Regions from separate parts of the Streptomyces sp. NPDC058812 genome, predicted to be linked through region 2. Evidence: riboswitches for the same ligand, from Rfam matches in the RefSeq annotation. Region 2 holds a riboswitch; each other region holds the start of a gene.
The links. Region 2 has a riboswitch for cyclic di-AMP ahead of ACFW48_RS31040 (M23 family metallopeptidase). Riboswitches for the same ligand answer to the same signal wherever they lie in the genome.

Region 1: it holds a riboswitch for cyclic di-AMP, as region 2 does, so the genes downstream of both, ACFW48_RS10815 (transglycosylase SLT domain-containing protein) here and ACFW48_RS31040 (M23 family metallopeptidase) in region 2, are expected to answer to the same signal.
Region 3: it holds a riboswitch for cyclic di-AMP, as region 2 does, so the genes downstream of both, ACFW48_RS21735 (M23 family metallopeptidase) here and ACFW48_RS31040 (M23 family metallopeptidase) in region 2, are expected to answer to the same signal.
Region 4: it holds a riboswitch for cyclic di-AMP, as region 2 does, so the genes downstream of both, ACFW48_RS33255 (peptidoglycan DD-metalloendopeptidase family protein) here and ACFW48_RS31040 (M23 family metallopeptidase) in region 2, are expected to answer to the same signal.

The regions. Positions count from the first base shown of each region.
Region 1 is NZ_JBHYOB010000004.1:271,860-275,276, reverse strand. Features, by position in the region: gene ACFW48_RS10830 (GNAT family N-acetyltransferase) at 1-391, opposite strand, end outside; gene ACFW48_RS10825 (hypothetical protein) at 527-733, opposite strand; gene ACFW48_RS10820 (HAD family hydrolase) at 732-1,541, shown strand; gene ACFW48_RS10815 (transglycosylase SLT domain-containing protein) at 1,600-2,100, opposite strand; cyclic di-AMP (ydaO/yuaA leader) riboswitch at 2,106-2,273, opposite strand; gene ACFW48_RS10810 (polyprenyl synthetase family protein) at 2,964-3,417, shown strand, end outside.
Region 2 is NZ_JBHYOB010000019.1:143,570-146,986, forward strand. Features, by position in the region: gene ACFW48_RS31035 (PP2C family protein-serine/threonine phosphatase) at 1-952, shown strand, start outside; cyclic di-AMP (ydaO/yuaA leader) riboswitch at 1,207-1,364, shown strand; gene ACFW48_RS31040 (M23 family metallopeptidase) at 1,376-2,410, shown strand; gene ACFW48_RS31045 (aldo/keto reductase) at 2,567-3,417, shown strand, end outside.
Region 3 is NZ_JBHYOB010000010.1:52,556-55,972, reverse strand. Features, by position in the region: gene ACFW48_RS21735 (M23 family metallopeptidase) at 159-923, opposite strand; cyclic di-AMP (ydaO/yuaA leader) riboswitch at 936-1,100, opposite strand; gene ACFW48_RS21730 (M16 family metallopeptidase) at 1,292-2,680, opposite strand; gene ACFW48_RS21725 (M16 family metallopeptidase) at 2,677-3,417, opposite strand, start outside.
Region 4 is NZ_JBHYOB010000022.1:128,301-131,717, forward strand. Features, by position in the region: gene ACFW48_RS33250 (SGNH/GDSL hydrolase family protein) at 1-108, opposite strand, end outside; gene ACFW48_RS33255 (peptidoglycan DD-metalloendopeptidase family protein) at 313-1,284, opposite strand; cyclic di-AMP (ydaO/yuaA leader) riboswitch at 1,289-1,446, opposite strand; gene ACFW48_RS33260 (tyrosine-protein phosphatase) at 1,869-2,666, shown strand; gene ACFW48_RS33265 (DUF6126 family protein) at 2,676-2,798, opposite strand; gene ACFW48_RS33270 (helix-turn-helix domain-containing protein) at 2,795-3,417, opposite strand, start outside.

The DNA.
Region 1 (3,417 bases), on a different contig from region 2:
CGATGACGTAGGTGGTGTGCTCCTCTGCGGCGTGCGGCACGAACAGCCCCTGCTCCGCCTCCAGGTTGTCGAAGGCGAAGCTCGACAGGGAGCAGGCCCGCAGCAGTTCGCGGGTGTCCGGGGTGAGGCCGGGGCGCAGCACCGCGCCCTGGCAGTCCGACACCCCGAGTCCGATCGCCCGCCCCTGCCCCAGCGGTCCGCGCTCGTGCGGCAGGAATCCAGCCGCCTCACCGCCGTCGTACACCACCGCGACCCGTGCCCGCGGCCGCACCCGGCCCACGACATCGGTGAATTCCGGTTCCATGAACGGATTGCGTGGTGCCGCCGACTTGGCGCGCAGCTCGCGCCAGTGCTCCCGTTCCCCCTCGCCCAGTTCCTCCGGCCTGAGCACGCGCACACGTCCGCTGTTCAACCCGACCCCCCGATCAAGTCCCCCTGGACAAAAGGAAGGTACCCCCGGGGGCCGTCCGGCCGGTAGGTAGCGGACCATGTTGTTGCCAATCGGTGCACAGGCCGTTAACCGGCTTTAGCCGATGAAGCCGATGAAGCCGATGAAGCCGATGAAGCCGATGAAGCCGATGAAGCCGATGATGTGCCAGGTTTCGGACACGAACGTGCGTCCTCGTGCGCACTCGTGCCGTACTCGTGCGGACTCGTGCCGACCTCGCGCCTCCTCGTTCGGAAGCGATCGCGGGTGAGGCGGACAGGTGCGGTGTCCGTATTCTCTGATCATGGACCGCACCGCGTATTCACTCGTCGCCACCGACCTCGACGGCACGCTGCTCCGCGGCGACGACACCGTGTCCGACCGGTCACTGGCCGCGCTGGCGCGGGTGGCCCGGGCCGGTGCGCGGCATCTGGTGGTGACGGGGCGGCCGGCGCCCCGGGTGCGGCCCCTGCTCGACCGCCTCGGCTGCACGGGGCTCGCGGTGTGCGGTCAGGGCGCCCAGGTGTACGACGCGGGCGCGCACCGGATGCTGTGGTCGGTCACCCTGGACCGGGAGCTGGCCGAGACCGCGCTCGGCAAGATCGAGGCCGAGGTGGGGCAGGTGCACGCAGCGGTCGACCAGGACGGTGTCGACGGCCTGACGCTCATCGAGCCGGGATACCTGATGCCTCACCCGACGCTGCCCGCGGTGCGGGTCGAGCGGCGCGACGAGCTGTGGAGCGCGCCGATCAGCAAGGTGCTGCTGCGCCATCCCGAGCTGTCCGACGACGAGTTGGCGGCGACGGCGCGCGCGGTGGTCGGTTCCCTCGCCACGGTCACGATGTCGGGGCCGGGGACGGTGGAGCTCCAGCCGTGCGGCATCACCAAGGCCACCGGCCTGGCGCTGGCCGCCGAGCGCCTGGGCCTGAGCCGGCGGCGGACGATCGCCTTCGGGGACATGCCCAACGACATCCCCATGTTCGACTGGGCGGCCCACGGTGTCGCCATGGCGGGCGCCCACCCCGAACTCAAGGCGGTGGCCGACGAGGTCACCCTGACGAACGAGGACGACGGCGTGGCCGTCGTCCTCGAACGGATCTTCAGAGCCTCGTAGTACGGCGCAGAGCCCCGTGCTACGGCGCAGAGCCCCGTGCTACGGCTCAGAGTGCGACTCAGTACGCGCCGAAGACGTTGTCCATCGAGCCGTACCGGTCGGCCGCGTAGTTGCAGGCGGCGGTGATGTTGGCGACCGGGTCGTACGGGTCCCAGGAGGTGCCGGGCACGTGGTACGCCTGGAAGGTCGGGTCGATCACCTGGAGCAGGCCCTTGGACGGGGTGCCGTTGATGGCGTTGATGTCCCAGTTGTTGATGGCGAGCGGGTTGCCGGACGACTCCCGCATGATGTTGCGGTGGATGCCCTCGTACGACCCGGGGATGCCGTGCTGGGCCATGACGTCGAGCGACTCCCGGATCCAGCCGTCGAGGTTGTCCGGGTACGTCGTCGCCGCGGTGGAGGCGGTCGCGGCGGCCGTGGTGGCGGCCGGGGTGGCCGCGGAGGCGCTGGTGGCCCCGATGAGCGGCAGGGCGAGCACGGCGGCGCCGGTGCCGGCCACGGCGAGCTTCCGGGCGAGGCGGGCGGTGCGGGCGTGACGGTTCTGACCGTTGGCAGACATGCTTGAGTCCCTCTCCTTACGCCTGCGAGGTGAGCTGTCGGGTTCGGGCGGGGAGGTGCCCGGCCGGGCCCTGACGGGCACGGCTTCACCCCGAGCCGCTCCGGTGGTGACCGGTGCGGCGACTTACCTGGGTCCCCCGCTCCTGCCTGCGAGTTTGTTGGCGGATGACTGTGCGTCCGGGCGGTGGCAGGATTCGGCGTCCGCCCGACAGGCCGGGAACGTATGCGAGAGCACATGTCCGAAACAAGTGCAGGAATCACCCAACGCGCCTGTTGACCTTGGTCTGAGGTGTTTGAGGCGCTTGATCCTTTGCGGCTGCCAAGGCTCAACTGGCTTGCGGGGCAAAGGGAGGGCACAGTCGGCGGCAGGGTTGCCTACAGGTGGGGTGAAGTGAGCCAACTCACTGGCCTCAACAAGGATGGCAAATCGGGCATTAGGGCCAACTTGGAGTCAATCGGCCGCAGGTGTGGAGGGCTTCGGGTCTCGACCGGTGGCCGGGTGGGCCCGCCGCCGCGCGTGTGCTCGTCTCCGGCCCCGTCCTGGCCGGTGTTTCCGCGCGTCGTGCGGGCATCCGTTCGGGACGGGATCGGGTGACCCGAGCGGGTGACGTATTCGGAGTGCGGGCCGTTGGGAGGGGTGATGTGATCTTCGGTGGCGGGATCCGGCCCCTGGTGATGGCGATCAATATCTGCTCATATCACCTGATCAAAAACATACCGTGCATGATCCGATACCGACCGGCCTGTAACGGTGGGCGCTAGCGGTGATCGAAAGGTGACCGGATACGCTGACTTGAGTGGTGGCAGCGACCTATCGACAAACCAGGTAATCGCCAGTAGACACCAGCAGACAGGAGACCCCTCGTGACCGTCGTCGGGCCGTTCGGGCTGAGCGTGCGGGACCAGGCTCTGGAAGCCGATGTCCAGGCCGGATTGGTCGCGGTCGAGGAAGGGTTGCTTGAGGCAACCAAAAGCGAGGTTCCGTTCATCACGGAGGCCGCCCAGCATCTGGTGCGGGCCGGCGGTAAGCGTTTCCGGCCACTGCTGGTGATGCTCTCCGCTCAGTTCGGCGACCGCTACGCCCCCGGGATCGTGCCCTCGGCCGTCGTCGTGGAGCTGACCCACCTCGCCACCCTGTACCACGACGACGTGATGGACGAGGCCGCCGTACGGCGCGGCGTGCCCAGCGCCAACACCCGCTGGGACAACTCGGTCGCGGTCCTCACCGGCGACTTCCTGTTCGCCCGCGCCTCGCAGATCCTCGCCGACCTCGGTCCCGAGGCGGTCCGCGTGCAGGCCCTGGCGTTCGAGCGGCTCG
Region 2 (3,417 bases):
CGCGCCCCTGGTCGCCGCCCCGATCTACTCACGGCGCGGCACGGTGCTCACCGGTCTCGCCGTGGTCGCCGCCGTCATCGGGCTGCAGCTGAGCAAGGACGTCATCCACTACGTCGACTCCCTCACCGAGCTGATCACCATCGCGACGGTCGCCGTGCTCGCCGTCCTCGTGAACGGCTTCGTCCGCCGCACGGGCGAGCGCCTCGTCTCCGTCCGCGAGATCGCCGAGGCCGCCCAGCGCGCCGTGCTGCCCGAGCCCGCCGAGCGGATCGGCGGTTTCGAGATCGCCGCCTGCTACGAGGCCGCGCAGGCCGACGCCTTCATCGGCGGCGATCTGTACGCGGTGCAGGACAGTGCGCGCGGCATCCGGCTCATCGTCGGGGACGTGCGCGGCAAGGGCATGGGCGCGGTGGCCGCCGTCGCCGTCGTGATCGGCGCCTTCCGGGAGGCCGCCGAGCAGGAGGCGACGCTGGAGGCGGTGGCGCAGCGGCTGGAGCGGGCGCTGGCGCGCGAGGGCACCCGGCGCGACGGACTGGACGCCTTCGAAGGGTTCACCACCGCCGTACTCGCCGAACTCCCGCACGGCGACGGGATCGTCCGCATCGTCAACCGCGGCCATCCGCCGCCCCTGCTGCTGTACGCCGACGGCACCCTGCGCCCGCTGCCCGCCCGGGAGTCGGCGCTGCCGCTCGGCATGGGCGAGCTGGGTGTGTGGCCCGACCGCGCGGAGGAGGCCGACTTCCCCGGTGGGGCCACGCTGCTGCTGTACACCGACGGACTGTCGGAAGCGCGGGACGGGCGGGGCGAGTTCTACGAACCGCACGTGCGGCTGGCCGGCCGCGTGTTCCGGCATCCGACGGAGCTGCTCGACACCCTCGCCGAGGACGTACGCCGGCACTCCGGGGGCGGCATGGCCGACGACATGGCGCTGCTCGCCGTACGACGACCCTGATCGACCCTTGATCAACATCACCGGACGTGACGGACCGACCGCCCTGCGCATAACAACTGATACACCATCAGAAATTCGTGGTGGAGCAGGGAATACTGAAGGGCGGTCAACTCGCCCGGTTTTTGCCGTTCGTGAGGCGTACGTCCGGGCCGGATCCGTTAATGATCAAGAGGAACGGCTTGGAATCCGAGCCCCGCGTCTATTAACGTTCGATAACGCAGCGCGGTCGTCCCAGCCGTCACAGAAGGCGGCTCCGTGCGCACGCGCCGAATCCCGCAAGGGAACCGGGGAACCACCACATTGGGGTGAATCGGGCGTATGACGCCGTGCCAGACACGGCGGGTATACGCGCGTAGGAGACCTTCCTGCTCCGAACCCGTCAGCTAACCCGGTAGGCGAAAGGAAGGAAAGGAGTACGCCCACGTGGCGTCCAACCGGCCTGCCCCCGAGGCCCCGTTCGTGCCCAGCGGGCACGACACCGACACCTTCGGATACGACGGCTACCGCACCGAAGAGGGCCCCTGGGAGGAGTGGAATCCCACCGCGGACTCCATCCGCCCCGTACGCGGCCGGCACCGCGTCGCCAAGCAGCGCGGCGGACTCGCCCGCAGCTCCACCGTCCTCGGCGTCGGTGTCATAGCCGCGGTCGGCGCGGGCGGCATGGCCAGCGCGCAGACCGGCAAGCCGCCGGTGTCGATCTCCATGCCGGACCTGCCGAACGTCGGCTCGCTGATCTCCGACGAGGAGAAGCCGCAGCCGGAGGGTTCCGCCACCCCGCTCAGCGGCATCGGCACGGTCGCCGCCGAGACCTCTTCGGAGAGCGACCCCGACGCCGGTGAGACGCTGCGGGCCCGGATCATGGCGCAGGCCGAGCAGCAGCAGGCCCAGGTCGAGACCAAGGCCGCCGCCGAAGCCGCGGCCGCCGCCGAGAAGAAGGCCGCGGAAGCTGCCGCCAAGGCGGAGAAGGAGGCCGAGGCCAAGGCCGCCGCCGCCAAGAAGAAGGCGGAGGAGGAGGCCGCGAAGAAGGCCGAGGCCGAGCGGCTCGCGAAGCTGGCCAAGCAGTACACGCTGCCGACCTCCTCGTACACCATCTCCTCCAGCTTCGGCCAGGCCGGCGCCTACTGGTCCTCCGGCTACCACACCGGCCTCGACTTCGCCGCCCCCACGGGCACGCTGCTCAAGGCGGTGCACAGCGGCACGATCACGTCGGCCGGCTGGGACGGGTCGTACGGCTACAAGACCGTGCTCACCCTCGATGACGGCACCGAGATCTGGTACGCCCACCAGTCCTCCATCAGCGTCAGCGTCGGCCAGGAGGTCACCACCGGTGACGTCATCGGCCGCGTCGGCGCCACCGGCAACGTCACCGGCGCCCACCTCCACATGGAGGTCCACACCAGCGGAGGCGGCGGTATCGACCCGATGGCGTGGCTGCAGAGCAAGGGTCTGACTCCCTGAGCGGTCTGACCCCCTGAGCCATGCCGTTCCCGGCCCTCACCGCCTCTGGTCCCCGGCGGTCCTGATGGCGACCCCCCGACGTCAGGGCTGCCGGTTTGCGGGATTTTTGCCCCGCTTCCGGAATCGCCGGGTCCTGTGCGTTCGTTGACGCAGGACATGACTTCTCTGCGCAAGCTCGGCTCCTCCGACCTGGAGGTCTTCCCCCTCGCCCTCGGCGGCAACGTCTTCGGCTGGACCGCCGACCAGGACACCTCCTTCGCCGTCCTCGACGCCTACACGGCGGCCGGCGGCAACTTCCTCGACACCGCCGACTCCTACTCCGCCTGGGTCGACGGCAACAGCGGCGGCGAGTCCGAGACCGTCATCGGCAAGTGGCTCGCCTCCCGCGGCAACCGCGGTGACGTCGTCCTCGCCACCAAGGTCAGCCAGCACCCCGAGTACCCGGGACTGTCCGCCGCGAACATCAAGTCGGCGGCCGACGCCTCGCTGCGCCGCCTGGGCACCGACCACATCGACCTCTACTACACCCACTTCGACAAGCCCGAGGTGCCGGTGGAGGAGATCATCGGCGCGCTCGACGAGCTGGTGAAGGCGGGCAAGGTCCGGCACATCGCCGCCTCCAACATCTCCGCCGAGCGGCTCGCGGAGTCCCTGGCCTTCTCCGACCGTGAGGGCCTCGCCCGGTACGTGGCCCTCCAGCCCCACTACAACCTGGTCTCCCGCGACACGTACGAGGGCGAGCCGCGCGACCTCGCCGAGCGGGCCGGCCTGGCCGCCGTGCCGTACTACTCCCTGGCATCCGGCTTCCTCACCGGCAAGTACCGGCCCGGTGCGGCCGTCGACAGTCCGCGGGCGGGCGGGGCGGCGAAGCACCTGGAGACCGAGCGCGGCCGGCGGGTCCTCGCGGCCCTGGACGATATCGCCGAGGCCCACGACGCTCCCGTCGCCACGGTCGCCCTCGCCTGGCTGGCCGCGCAGCCGACGGTGGCCGCGCCGATCGCGTCCGC
Region 3 (3,417 bases), on a different contig from region 2:
GACGTGTGCTCAGTGACTCTAGGCCAATCAAGCGCATATTCCGACGGCAGGGCGGATTTCATGGATATTTTTTGGTCAACGACGCTTCCACCGAGGGAAAGAAATCCGAAAGCCCCGGCTCGGAGAGCCGGGGCTTTCGGATGTCGTACCGTCCGTCGTCAGACGTTCACGCCGTGGGAGCGGAGGTAGGCGACGGGATCCATGTCCGAGCCGTACTCGGGGCTGGTACGGGCCTCGAAGTGCAGGTGCGGTCCGGTGACGTTGCCGGTGGCGCCGGACAGGCCGATCTGCTGCCCCGGGACGACCGCCTGGCCGACCGAGACACCGACGGACGACAGGTGGCCGTACTGGGTGTACGTGCCGTCGTGCATCTTGATCACGACCTGGTTGCCGTACGCCCCGCCCCAGCCGGCCTCGACGACGGTGCCGACGCCGACCGCGTGCACGGACGTGCCGCTGGAGGCGTGGAAGTCGATGCCGGTGTGGCTGCCGGAGGACCACAGCGAGCTGCCGGCTTGGTAGGCGGTGGAGACGTAGGAGGCGGTGATCGGCGACACGAAGGTGTTGAGGCGCTCGCGCTCCGCCTCGCGCGCGGCGCGCTCCTTGGCCTCGCGCGCCTCCTTGGCCGCCTCGGCCGCCCGCTCGCGCGCGGCCTCCTGGGCCGCCTCACGGGCGGCGGCGTCCAGGGCCGCCTGCTCCTGCGCGGTGGCCTGGGCGTCGATCTCGTCGGCTATGGAGTCGCCGATGGTGATGACCGGGGTGAGTCCGCTCTGCTCCGCTTGGGGCTCGGCGGCGAGCGCCGGAGCCGCGAGGGTGCCGACGACGCCGGTGGTGGCGAGGGCCGCGACACCCGCCGCGCGGGCGGTGGTGCGGTGCACCCGGCTGGGACGACGGTGCTTCCCGGTGGCGCGCGTGAACGCCATGTAGAGGCTGGTCCTTTCCTTCCCTCTCGCCTACCGGGTTAGCTGACGGGTTCGGAGGTGGAAGGTCTCCTACGGACCCCCTCGCTGCGCGCGCGGGCGTCCGATTCACCCCAGGGACTGCGATGGGTCCCCGGCTCCCCTGGCTCGCGCCGTACGGGGACTCGGCGATGACTGTCCGGTGCCGCGGGTGCGGCGCACTGCCTGACGAACAGCCCGGATGACGCTAAACGCGGCTGTGTTCAATCCTCAAACGCAACAAGCTTTTTGTAGCGCACGCCACAGGGCAGACGGGCAGCCTCTCCCTCAATTCGGACAAATGGCGGCCCTGGTGACACTCCGGTCACCAGGGCCACCGCGCGCGTGTGCCGCTACTCGGCCGCCACCACGGTGACTTCACCGATGCCGAGGGCCTCGACGGGCTCCTTGATCTGCGCCGCGTCGCCGACGAGGACCGTCACCAGACGGTCCACCGGGAAGGCGTTCACGACCGCCGCCGTGGCCTCCACGGTGCCCGTGGCGGCGAGTTGGCGGTAGAGCGTGGCCTGGTAGTCGTCGGGCAGGTGCTGCTCGACCTGGTCGGCCAGCGTGCTCGCGACGGCGGCCGCCGTCTCGTACTTCAGCGGCGCCACGCCCACCAGGTTCTGCACGGCCACGTCACGCTCGGCGTCGGTGAGACCTTCCGCGGCGAGCTTGCGCAGCACCGTCCACAGGTCCTCCAGGGCGGGGCCGGTGTTGGGGGTGTCCACGGAGCCGCTGATGGCGAGCATCGCGGCGCCCGTGCCGTCGGGCGCGGAGCGCATGACCTGCCCGAACGCCCGTACGCCGTAGGTGTAACCCTTCTCCTCGCGCAGGACCCGGTCCAGGCGCGAGGTGAGGGTCCCGCCGAGGCAGTAGGTGCCGAGCACCTGCGCGGGCCACACGCGGTCGTGCCGGTCGGCGCCGGTGCGGCCGATCAGCAGCTGCGTCTGGACGGCACCGGGCCGGTCCACGATGACGACCCGGCCGGTGTCGTCGGCGTTCACCGGGGGTACGGGACGCGCCTCGGCCACGGAGCCGGTCCACGCGCCCAGTGTCTCGCCGAGCAGCGCGTCGAGGTCGACGTCGGTGAGGTCGCCGACGACCACGGCGGTGGCGGTGGCGGGTCGGACGTGCTTCTCGTAGAAGGCGCGTACGGCCGGCGAGTCGATGCTCGCGACCGTCTCCTCGGTGCCCTGGCGCGGGCGCGACATACGCGTCCCGGCCGGGAACAGCTCCTTGGAGAGTTCCTTGGCCGCGCGACGCGACGGGTTGGCCAGCTCGTGCGGGATCTCGTCGAGCCGGTTGCGGACCAGCCGTTCGACCTCGCTGTCCGCGAACGCGGGTGCCCTGAGCGCGTCGGCGACCAGACCCAGGGCCTTGGCGAGGCGTGAGGCCGGCACCTCCAGGCTCAGCCGGACGCCGGGGTGGTCGGCGTGTGCGTCGAGGGTGGCACCGCAGCGCTCGAGCTCGGCGGCGAAATCCTCGGCGGAGTGCTTGTCGGTGCCCTCGGAGAAGGCGCGCGCCATGATCGTGGCGACACCGTCGAGGCCGGCCGGCTCGGCGTCCAGGGGCGCGTCGAGGAGCACCTCCACGGCGACGACCTGCTGGCCGGGGCGATGGCAGCGCAGCACGGTGAGGCCGTTGTCGAGGCTGCCGCGCTCGGGGGCCGGGAACGCCCACGGCTTGGGCTCGCCGGCCTGCGGCTGGGCGTGGAATTCCATGGTGGCGAGCTCGGTCACTTGGCCGCCTCCTCGTTCTCGTCGGTGGCGTTCACGTCGGCGGCGGTCTCGTCTGCGGGGGCGGTCGGCTCGTAGACGAGCACCGCGCGGTTGTCGGGGCGCAGGCGGGCCTTGGCGACCGCCTGGACCTCCTCGGCCGTCACCTCGAGCACGCGCTGCACGGCGGTGAGGGCGAGCTGCGGGTCGCCGAACAGGACGGCGTACCGGCACAGTTCGTCGGCGCGGCCCGCGACCGTGCCCAGGCGGTCCAGCCACTCGCGCTCCAACTGGGCCTGGGCGCGCTCCATCTCCTCGGCCGTGGGGCCCTCCTCGGCGAACCGGGTGAGCTCCTCGTCGATGGCGGCCTCGATGACCGGCACCTCGAAGTCACCGGACGTCTTCACGTCCAGCCACCCCAGGGAGGGTGCTCCGGCGAGCCGCAGCAGGCCGAATCCGGCGGCGACGGCCGTGCGGTCGCGCCGTACCAGTCGGTTGTACAGGCGGGACGACTCACCGCCGCCCAGGACGGTGAGGGCCAGGTCGGCCGCGTCGCACGCGCGCGTGCCGTCCTCCGGCAGACGGTAGGCCGCCATCAGGGCGCGGGCCGGAACCTCCTCCTCGACCACCTCGCGCAGCTGCCCGCCCATGACGTCGGGCAGCGAGCCGTCCCGAGGGGCCTGCTTGCCGTCGTGCGAGGCGATGGAGCCGAAGTACTTCTCGATCCAGGCGAGCGTCTGCTCGGGGTCGATGTCGCCGAC
Region 4 (3,417 bases), on a different contig from region 2:
GAGCAGTACGGCCAACCGGTCCGCCCAGCCGACGAACGCCCCGTCGGGGCCTGGGTCACCGACGCCCTCGGTGAAGCTGTCCCCCACCGCCACGTACGACCCGATCACTTCTCTGCTGTCACTCTTCGAATCGTCTGCCACATCGGCCCATGATTCACCTTGGAATGTGACCTACGCGACCGTAGGAAAGGGTTGACGGGCGGTGAGAAAGACCACGCCTAAAGTGTTCGTCAATTCCGGAATACGCCGAAGGCCGGACCCGGGGATCGGGGTCCGGCCTTCGGTGGCGCGGAGGCTGCGCCCAAGCCGTCGTCAGAGAGAGACGCCGTGCGAGCGCAGGTACGCGATCGGGTCCACGTCCGAGCCGTAGTCCGGCGTGGTGCGGATCTCGAAGTGCAGGTGCGGACCGGTCACGTTGCCGGTGGCACCCGAGAGGCCGACCTGCTGACCCGCCGTCACGGACTGCCCGGCGGAGACGGAGAGCGAGGACAGGTGGGCGTACTGGGCGTAGTGGCCGTCGGCGAGCTGGATGACGACCTGGTTGCCGTACGCGCCGCCCCAGCCGGCGGAGACGACGGTGCCCGCGCCGACGGCCTTGAGCGAGGTGCCGGTCGGGACGACGAAGTCCGTGCCGGTGTGGTAGCCGCTGGACCACATGCTGCCGGTCTGGTGGTACGGGGTGCCGACGGCGCCGCCGGGCACGGGCGAGGTGAAGCCGCTGGTGGTGCCGGCGGACTGGGCGCTCGCGTTCGAGGAGTCGGAGGAGTCCGAGGACGAGGTCTTCGCGGCGTCCGACGGCTTCTCGGCCGACTCGGACTTCTCGGAGGACGACTTCTTCGGCGCGGCGGGCTTCTCGGCCGGCTTCTCCGACTCGGCGGAGGAGGAGGGGGCCGACGACTTCGCGGCCTGCTCGCCGACCGAGAGCTTCAGGCCGGGGTGGATCAGCGACGGGTCCGAGCCGACGGCGTCGCGGTTGTCCGAGTACAGCTTCTTCCAGCCGCCGTCGACGTCCTGCTCGTCGGCGATCTTCGAGAGGTAGTCACCGCTCTTGACGGTGTACGTCCGCGAGTCCGCGTTCTTCTCGGTGCCGCTGCCGGCGGCCTTCTTCGCCGTCGTCGGTATGGACTGCACGGCCTGCTCGGAAACGGACTGCGCGGGAGCGGCGTGGGCGCCGGCGGCACCCAGCAGCGGGAGCGCGAGCGCGGCGCCACCGGTTCCGGCGACGGCGATGGTGCGGGTCAGGCGCATGGCCCTGGTACGGCGGTGCTTACCCTTCGCGGGCATGGTGAATTCCTCTCCGGCGCCTACGAGGTGAGCTGTCGGGTGCGAGCTGGAGATGCCCGGCCGCGCCGAGACGCGGCTTTACCCCAAGCCGTTCCGGGAACCGGAACAGGCAGTTGTACCTGTGGGTCCCCCGCTCCTGCCGTGTACGGGTGGTGGATGAGTGCGGGCTCCGGTCGGCGGCAGGATTAGGCGTCCGTCCGGATCGGTGGTGAACGTAAGGGACCAAGACGCGCGGGGACAAGCGAGGGGTTCCATTGACAGGTGTTCCGATTGATCCTTTACGGGAACACCGGTCACCCTCCGTCGATTCGCGCAGTGCCCTTTCGCGTAAACAGCCTTGAAAACCGGCCGAATTACGTGAACATGACGAGCAACGCACGGTCACGGATATGACGCTGCTCACGCGCCGCCTCTCCAGCCCCTTTCATTCCGGCGCTAGTTGGAAGGAAGGCAACAATTCGGACAGACGGTCCAGATGTGGCGCAGTCGGGCGGCTGCGCAGCCGACGCCCCCGGACCGTGCCGTATCTTCGAGTGGTGCCCGTCGGCGAGCAGCGCCGGCGGGGCGGAGTGGGAGGAGTCCCCGTGACGCAGCAGGTCCCGTCGACCGAACCCGAGCTGGCCGGTGTGCGTAACTTCCGTGACGTGGGCGGGCTGCCGACCGTGGACGGGCGGCGGGTGCGACAAGGGGTGCTGTTCCGCAGCGGCCACCTGGCGCACGCCACCGGGGAGGACGCCGCGTTCCTGGCCTCGCTGGGCCTGCACACCATCTTCGACTTCCGCAACGCGGCCGACCAGAAGCTCGAGGGCCCGGACGTCGAGCTGCCCGGCGTGCGCAATGTGAACCTGCCGCTGAGCGATCCGGCCGACGGTGCCGAGTTCTGGAAGATGGTCCGCGACGGCGACCTCGACCAGCTGCGCGAGATCCTGGCGGACGGCAAGGCCGCCAACCGGATGATCGACTCCTACCGCATGATCATCAAGGAGCGCACGGCGGAGCACTCCCGGGTGCTGCACGCGCTCGCCGAGGACAGCGTCCCCGCCCTGATGCACTGCGCGGCCGGCAAGGACCGCGCGGGCCTGTCGATCGCGATCACGCTGCTCGCCCTGGGCGTCGAGCGCGAGGCCGTCATCGACGACTACCTGAAGTCCAACGCCACGCACCGCCGCTACAAGGTGCGCCGCAGCAGCTCCGCCGCCTCCGCCTACTCCCCCGAGGTCATGGAGCTGCTCAGCCCCCTCTTCGACGCGCGCGCCGAGTATCTGGCGGCGGCCTTCGAGACCGTCGAGGAGACCTGGGGCGGGGTCGACGCCTACCTGGAGAAGGGCCTGCGGATCACGCCGGAGACCCGGGAGCGGCTGCGCGAGCGGATGCTGGACTGAGCCACCCGCTCACCGGCCGTTGGTGCCCACCTCGAAGAGCAGGTAGACGAAGGCCGCGAAGACGTGCCCCACGATGAGGTAGACGAAGAGCCGCACCCACAGGGCGCGTGGGAACTTCTCCTGCAGGTTCATCGCGTCTCTCCAGGGGTGGGGTGGGCCGGCGTGCCGGCCGGTCCCAGGCACAGCGCCGCCGTCGGACTCTGCAGCAGGGTGTGGACGAACAGCAGCTCGACCCCGTCGGCGTCCTGAGCGGCGATCCGGTGCGGAGTCAGCGAGTCGAAGTGCGCGCTGTCACCCGGACCGAGCCGGTGCACGGTGTCCCCGAGGCGCAGACGCAGCCGGCCGCGCAGGACGTGCAGCCACTCCTCACCGGGATGCACCCGCACGATGTCACCCTGTGAGCCGTGCGGCACATGGACCCGCAGGGCCTGCATCCCACGCCCGGCCCCGCCGGCCTGCCAGTACGTCCAGCCGCCCGCGAACGTCGGCTCCATGGCGTCGGCACGCACGACGGCGTCCCGGTCCGCGGCCGTCTCGCCGAGCAGCTCCGAGACGGTCGTACCGTAGACACGGGCGAGGGAGAGCAGCATCGGCAGCGAGGGCTGGCGCTGCCCGGTCTCCAGGCGGGAGAGGTGGGCGGGCGACAGCCCGGCGGCGCGGGCCGCCGCCTCCAGGGTGAGGGCGGCCCTGCGCCGCAGGGCACGCAGCTGCGGTGCCACGACGGACACCGCGTCCGCCGGCGCGTCCGGCG